One region of the Ramlibacter sp. PS4R-6 genome, then DNA from elsewhere that is predicted to be linked to it. Evidence: predicted binding sites of a transcription regulator. Region 1 holds the regulator's gene; the other holds the start of a gene.
What was found. Region 1 encodes HrcA, which represses chaperone genes, less so after heat shock. Its sites were predicted from a motif close to TTAGCACTCNNNNNNNNNGAGTGCTAA; they were not measured.
Positions count from the first base shown of each region.

Region 2: the regulator HrcA is predicted to act here: its motif matches at 1,879-1,905, upstream of WG903_RS02225 (co-chaperone GroES).

Region 1 is NZ_JBBHKA010000001.1:136,959-140,365, forward strand. Features, by position in the region: gene WG903_RS00630 (DUF3800 domain-containing protein) at 1-651, opposite strand, end outside; tRNA gene WG903_RS00635 (tRNA-Ile) at 698-774, opposite strand; gene hrcA (heat-inducible transcriptional repressor HrcA) at 858-1,865, opposite strand; gene WG903_RS00645 (NAD kinase) at 1,920-2,816, shown strand; gene recN (DNA repair protein RecN) at 2,818-3,407, shown strand, end outside.
Region 2 is NZ_JBBHKA010000001.1:459,677-463,083, forward strand. Features, by position in the region: gene WG903_RS02210 (asparaginase) at 1-188, opposite strand, end outside; gene WG903_RS02215 (Crp/Fnr family transcriptional regulator) at 207-929, opposite strand; gene WG903_RS02220 (sensor histidine kinase) at 1,055-1,771, shown strand; gene WG903_RS02225 (co-chaperone GroES) at 2,016-2,309, shown strand; gene groL (chaperonin GroEL) at 2,334-3,407, shown strand, end outside.

The DNA.
Region 1 (3,407 bases):
CTCGAAGCGAGCCATGTGACGATAGTTCGCTCCGATCAGTTGGATCATCGGGTCACGCATCGACATCGTTTGCAGTATCGCGGGCAGGATGTGGCGAAACGCCTGCTCAAACGGAGTCGGCACGGTGTCCTTGCGATCTAGCCGCCATCGGAATGCCGACAATGTCCCAGGGAAGCGCTGAACAAAGTACACCGGGGCGAGCCTCAATACTGCATGGAAAAGCTGCAACTGGCATTGCAGTTGCGTGTATAGCTGCAGAGGCAAAGCAGCGATCTCATCAGCGAGGTTTTGCACTCCTGCGCGACCTTCGGGGTAGATCATCTTGTCAATGTGCTCAACCACCTTCGTGACTTGACCCGCCTGATGCGCCGAAATGGTCGGGCGGTCATGAAGACCGACGTCAATTGCGACTGCAAAAAGCAGCCCATTGAGGCGGGCCAAGTCACGCAAGAATTGGAGATAAACAGGTTCAGGAAGATCAGAAATCTTGACCTCGCGCCCGCCACCATATTGGCGACGCATGCTGCGCATCAAATCTTCGATCTTGCGTCGATCCGTTTCGGGGGATACGTAGGCAGCGACGACGCACCAGGATCCAGGGCGTGCTGCATCAGCGGTGAATGTCCCAGATTCGTCTACATAGATGTTCACGGGCTGCCGTACAGGAGTCCACAAAACGCTGGGGGAGACCAGATTTTGGTAGGCCGTGCTGGACTTGAACCAGCGACCAAGGGATTATGAGTCCCCTGCTCTAACCAACTGAGCTAACGGCCTGCCTGAGGGGCATTGTAGGGACGCGCTAAAGACACTGGCTCCCGGCCTGCGCCGGGATGACATCGCTCGCGGGGCTCGCGATGTCACTTGTTATGGCTCAGCGCATTGCTCACCAGCTTGCTCGTGATGTCCACGATCTGGATCATTCGGTCGTAGGGCATGCGCGTGGGGCCTATGACGCCCAGCGTGCCGACGACCTGGCCGTCGACCTGGTACGGCGCGCTGACGATGCTCAGCTCCTCGATGGGCACCACCTGGCTTTCGCCGCCGATGAAGATGCGCACGCCCGCGGCCTGCTCGGAGATGTCCAGCAGGCGCATCAGCTGCGTCTTCTGCTCGAACAGCTCGAAGGCGCGGCGCAGGTGGCCCATGTCCTGCGAGAAGTCGCTCACCGCCAGCAGGTTGCGCTCGCCGGAGATCACCACCTCGTCCTGTTCGCGCAGCGCCTCGCTGCTGGCCTGCACGGCCGTCTGCATCAGGTCGGCGATCTCGCCGCGCAGCTTGTCGACCTCGCCCTTGAGGTGCTCGCGCACCGCCTCGATCGTCTTGCCCGAATAGTTGGCGTTGAGGAAGTTGGCGGCTTCGACCAGCTGCGACTGCGTGTAGTCGTGCGCGGTGAACACCACGCGGTTCTGCACGTCGCCGTCGGGCGACACGATGATGACGAGGAAGCGGCGCTCCGACAGGCGCAGGAACTCGATGTGGTGGAACACCGACGCGCGGCGCGGCGCCATCACCACGCCGACGAACTGCGACATGTTCGACAGCAGCTGCGCCGCGTGCGCGATGACGCGCTGGGGCTGGTCGTGCGGCAGCTCGGGCGCCTTGGCGCCGAAGTCCTCGCGCCGGGCCGTGAGCATGGTGTCGACGAACAGGCGGTAGCCGCGGGCCGTGGGCACGCGGCCCGCCGAGGTGTGGGGGCTGGCGATGAGGCCCAGTTCCTCCAGGTCGGCCATCACGTTGCGGATGGTCGCCGGCGACAGGTCCAGCCCCGAGGCGCGCGACAGGGTGCGCGAGCCAATGGGCTGGCCGTCGGCGATGTACCGCTCGATCAGGGCCTTGAGCAACAGCTTGGCGCGGTCGTCGAGCATATGCATGTCATTTTATCCAGCAGGACGTGGCGTTTGATGCTGTAATTTGCGTCAATGGCCTCCACCTTCCGCAACGTTGCCCTGGTGGGCAAGTACCAGACCACGGCGTCCGGGCCGGGGGGCGGCTCGGCGCTGGCCGCACTGACAGACGTGGCGGAGTATCTCGCCTCGCAAGGCTGCGAGGTGATGCTGGAGCAAGAGACGGCCCTCGCGTCCGGCATCTCGGGCTACGCGTCGGCGGACGTGCCCACCATCGGCAAGCAGTGCGACCTGGTGCTGGTGGTCGGTGGCGACGGCACCATGCTCGGCATGGGCCGGCGCATCGCCCGGTACGGCCTGCCGCTCATCGGCATCAACCAGGGCAGGCTGGGCTTCATCACGGACATCCCGCTCGGCAACTTCCGCGAGGCGCTGGGCCCCATGCTGGCGGGGCAGTACGAGGAAGACCACCGCACGGTCATGGAAGCCAGCGTGGTGCGGGACGGCCGCACCGTGTTCGAGGCCACGGCGATGAACGACGTGGTGGTCAACCGCGGCGCCACCTCGGGCATGGTGGAACTGCGCGTGGAGGTCGACGGGCATTTCGTGGCCAACCAGCGCGCCGACGGCCTGATCGTCGCCTCGCCCACGGGGTCCACGGCTTACGCGCTGTCGGCGGGCGGGCCGCTGATCCACCCCGCCAACCCGGGCTGGGTGCTGGTGCCGATCGCGCCGCACACCTTGTCCAACCGGCCCCTCGTGCTGCCCGAGGCGGCCGAGGTGACGATCGAGCTGGTCTCGGGCCGCGACGCCAGCGCCAATTTCGACATGCAGTCGCTGGCTTCGCTGCTGCTGGGCGACCGCATCACGGTGAAGAGGTCACAGCATCGCGTGCGCTTCCTTCACCCGCGCGGCTGGACCTACTTCGATACGCTGCGCAAGAAATTGCACTGGAACGAGGGGCACTCCTGATATGGCGCTCAGGCGCATCGCGCTGCGCGATTTCGTGATCGTGCGAGAGCTCGAGCTGGAGCTCGACGGCGGCTTTTCCGTGCTGACGGGCGAAACGGGGGCGGGCAAGTCCATCCTGGTCGACGCGCTGCAGCTCGCGCTGGGCTCGCGGGCGGAGGCGGCGGTTGTGCGCGAAGGCGCGGTGCGGGCGGAGATCACGGCGGAATTCGACATGCCCGCTGCGCTCGCGCCGTGGCTCGAGGAAGCCGGCTTCGACAAGGAAGACGCGCTGCTGGTCCGCCGCAGCATCGACAACCAGGGCAAGAGCCGCGCGTGGATCAACGGCAGCCCTGCCACCGCCACGCAACTGCGCGAGCTCGCCGACAGCCTGGTGGACATCCACGGCCAGCATGCGTGGCAAAGCCTCACGCGCGCCGACGCGGTGCGCCAGCTGCTGGACGGCTACGCGGCGCTCGATACGCAGCTGCTGCGCGACGCATGGCACAAGTGGCGCACGGCCGGCAAGACGCTGGCCGATGCGCGCGCCGCGCAGGAGACGCTGACGCGCGAGCGCGAGCGCCTGGCCTGGCAAATCGGCGAGGTGGACAAGCT
Region 2 (3,407 bases), 320 kb from region 1:
CCGCCCGACTCCATGAAAGACAGCGCCTGCATCGCCTTGAGCGTGGAGCGCGTGAAGGTCAGCCACTGCGCGTCGCCGGCCGACGCCAGCACGCGGCCGCGCGTGTCGCACACGGCGACGGCGCCGAAGTGAACGTTCTCGCGCGTGCCGCCGCGCATGGTCTCGATGAGGGGAACGAGGGAAGTCACGCGGCCATTATGGCCAGCTCAGATCAGCATCACGGGCCCGCCCGCCAGGTCGGCCAGCTTGTGGGCGTCGCGCACGTAGATGCGGCGGTAACCGAGGCGCAGCACGCCGTCGGCTTCGAGGGAGCGCAATTCGGCATTGAGCTTGGAGCGGCTGGCGCCGAGCAGCGCGGCCAGGTCGGATTGCGAGGCGCGCAGTTCCACCTCTTCGCGCGCGGGCATGTGGCCGGAAACGACGACGAGGCTCATGAGACGGCGCGCGAGCCGGTCACGCAGCGACGCCGAAACCGCGTCGGCGTAGAAGGTCAATGCAGCCTGGAAACGGTGGAGGAGCAGCTTCGGGAACAACTCACGCAGCGCCGGCAGCTCGCGCACCAGTTGCTGCAGGCGTGCGACGGGAATCGCCGCGCCGACCGTGTCGCGCTCGGCGCGGCACTCGGTGACGGGCACCCCGCCGCCTTCGACGAGCAAGGCGGCGCTGTAGAAGCTGCCGGGCCCGAGGATGCCCACGGGGATGCGCTCGCCGCGCGTGTTCAGGCAGCACATGAGCAGCGAGCCTTCGACCACGACCCAGAACGTATCGAGCGGCGTGTTCGCCTCGTGCAGGAGGCCGCCGGTTTCGCAGTGCCGCAGCGTCGCGGCTTCGGCCAGCGCATCGAGCGTGGCAGCCGGCAGGTCGCGGAAGTGCGCGCTGGCGGCGAACGCCAGCCGGATGCGCGCGTACTCCGGACGCTTCGGTGCCATCTCGCTCCTCGTGGCCCGGGCGCGAATGTCCGCAAGGGCACATTCGCGGCGCGGACCGGCCCGACTGTGCCCAAGGGAACAATCCGGCCCCTTGTGGCGCCGCATCATCGCACCAAGTGGCTGCCATGACACCAACTTTCGATCCCGCGGCCGATCTCGAGCGCCGCACCGCGCAGCTCCAGGCGCGGGTGGAAGAACTCGATGCGTTCACCTACACGGTGGCGCACGAGCTGCGCGCGCCGCTGCAGTCGATTTCGGGCTTCGCGCGGGCCATCGAGCTGAACGACGCGGGCGAGCTGTCGCAGCAGGGGCGCTCGCGCCTGCGCCGCGTGATCGCCGCGGCGGCGCAGATGGAGCGCCTGCTGGACGACCTGCTGGCGCTGGCGCGCGCCGACCGCATCAGCCTGCGCAAGCAGCCGGTGGCCATCGACGAACTGGTGCGGGAGGTGCTGCGCGAGCTGCGCCCGGCCTACCCCGCGACGCGCGTCATCGTGAGCGAGCTGCCGCTGGTGCACGCCGACCCCGCGCTGGCGCGGCAGGTGCTGGTGAACCTCGTCGGCAACGCCTTGAAGTATTCCGCGCTGGCACCGGACCCGCTGGTGCAAGTCGCGCTTGATTCGGATGGCGCTTTCATGGTCACCGACAACGGCATCGGCTTCCCGCTGGCGAAGGCGCAGTCGGTGTTCGAGCCCTTCCACCGCGTCACCTGCGACCCCGCCTATCCCGGCACGGGCGTCGGCCTCGCCGTGGTACGCCGGCTGCTGGAGCGCCATGGCGGCTGGATCCGCGCGCATTCCCGCGACGGCGGGCCCACCGTGTTCACCTTCTCCTTCGGCGACTAGCGCGCCGGGGGGGCGCCCCGGCGACTGACCCCAGCTCTTCCGCTGCGGGACGCGACCGCAGCGATCTGTAGGCGCATCACTTGAAACCTCCCCAAAAAGCCTTATCATTGGCACTCGCCGCAACCGAGTGCTAACAGCCGAGTTGGCTCGCAGCCCCGGGGCGTACTCAGTTAATTGGCGCTAACTTTCCCCGGATCGTTGGCGCTTTTTGATGTCCTTCATTAGAGAGAACCAAGGAGAAGCCATGAAACTTCGCCCCCTGCACGATCGCGTGATCGTCAAGCGCCTGGAAAACGAGACGAAGACCGCCTCGGGCATCGTCATCCCCGACAACGCCGCCGAGAAGCCCGACCAGGGTGAAGTGCTCGCCGTCGGCCCCGGCAAGCGCAACGAGAAGAACGGCGACTTCATCGCCCTGAACATCAAGGTGGGCGACCGCGTGCTGTTCGGCAAGTACAGCGGCCAGACCGTCAAGGTCGATGGCGACGAGCTCCTCGTCATGAAGGAAGACGACCTGTTCGCGGTCGTCGAAAAGTAAACCAACACTCAAGGAGTCAATCACATGGCAGCTAAAGACGTCGTTTTCGGCGGTGACGCCCGCGCCCGCATGGTCGATGGCGTGAACATCCTGGCCAACGCGGTCAAGGTCACCCTGGGCCCCAAGGGCCGCAACGTGGTGCTCGAGCGCTCCTTCGGCGCCCCCACCGTCACCAAGGACGGTGTGTCGGTCGCGAAGGAAATCGAGCTGAAGGACAAGCTCCAGAACATGGGCGCGCAGATGGTCAAGGAAGTCGCTTCCAAGACCAGCGACAACGCTGGTGACGGCACGACGACCGCCACGGTCCTCGCGCAAGCCATCATCCGCGAAGGCATGAAGTACGTGGCCGCGGGCATGAACCCGATGGACCTCAAGCGCGGCATCGACAAGGCCGTCACGGGCCTGGTGGAGCAGCTGAAGAAGGCCTCCAAGGCCACGACCACCAGCAAGGAAATCGCCCAGGTCGGCTCCATCTCCGCCAACTCCGACGAATCCATCGGCGAGATCATCGCCAAGGCGATGGACAAGGTCGGCAAGGAAGGCGTGATCACGGTGGAAGACGGCAAGTCGCTCGACAACGAGCTCGACATCGTCGAAGGCATGCAGTTCGACCGCGGCTACCTGTCGCCCTACTTCATCAACAACCCCGAGAAGCAGAGCGCCGTCCTCGACAACCCCTTCGTGCTGCTGTTCGACAAGAAGATCAGCAACATCCGCGAACTGCTGCCCGTGCTGGAGCAGGTCGCCAAGGCCGGCCGTCCGCTGCTGGTCATCGCCGAGGAAGTCGAAGGCGAAGCGCTCGCCACGCTGGTGGTCAACACCATCCGCGGCATCCTGAAGGTCGTGGCAGTCAAGGCGCCGGGCTTCGGCGACCGCCGCAAGGCCATGCTGGAAGACATCGCCATCCTGACGGGCGGCAAGGTCATCGCCGAGGAAGTGGGCCTGACGCTCGAGAAGGTGACGCTGGCCGACCTGGGCCAGGCCAAGCGCATCGAGGTGGGCAAGGAAAACACGACCATCATCGACGGCTCGGGCGCCGGCGCCGACATCGAAGCGCGCGTCAAGCAGATCCGCGTGCAGATCGAGGAAGCCACCAGC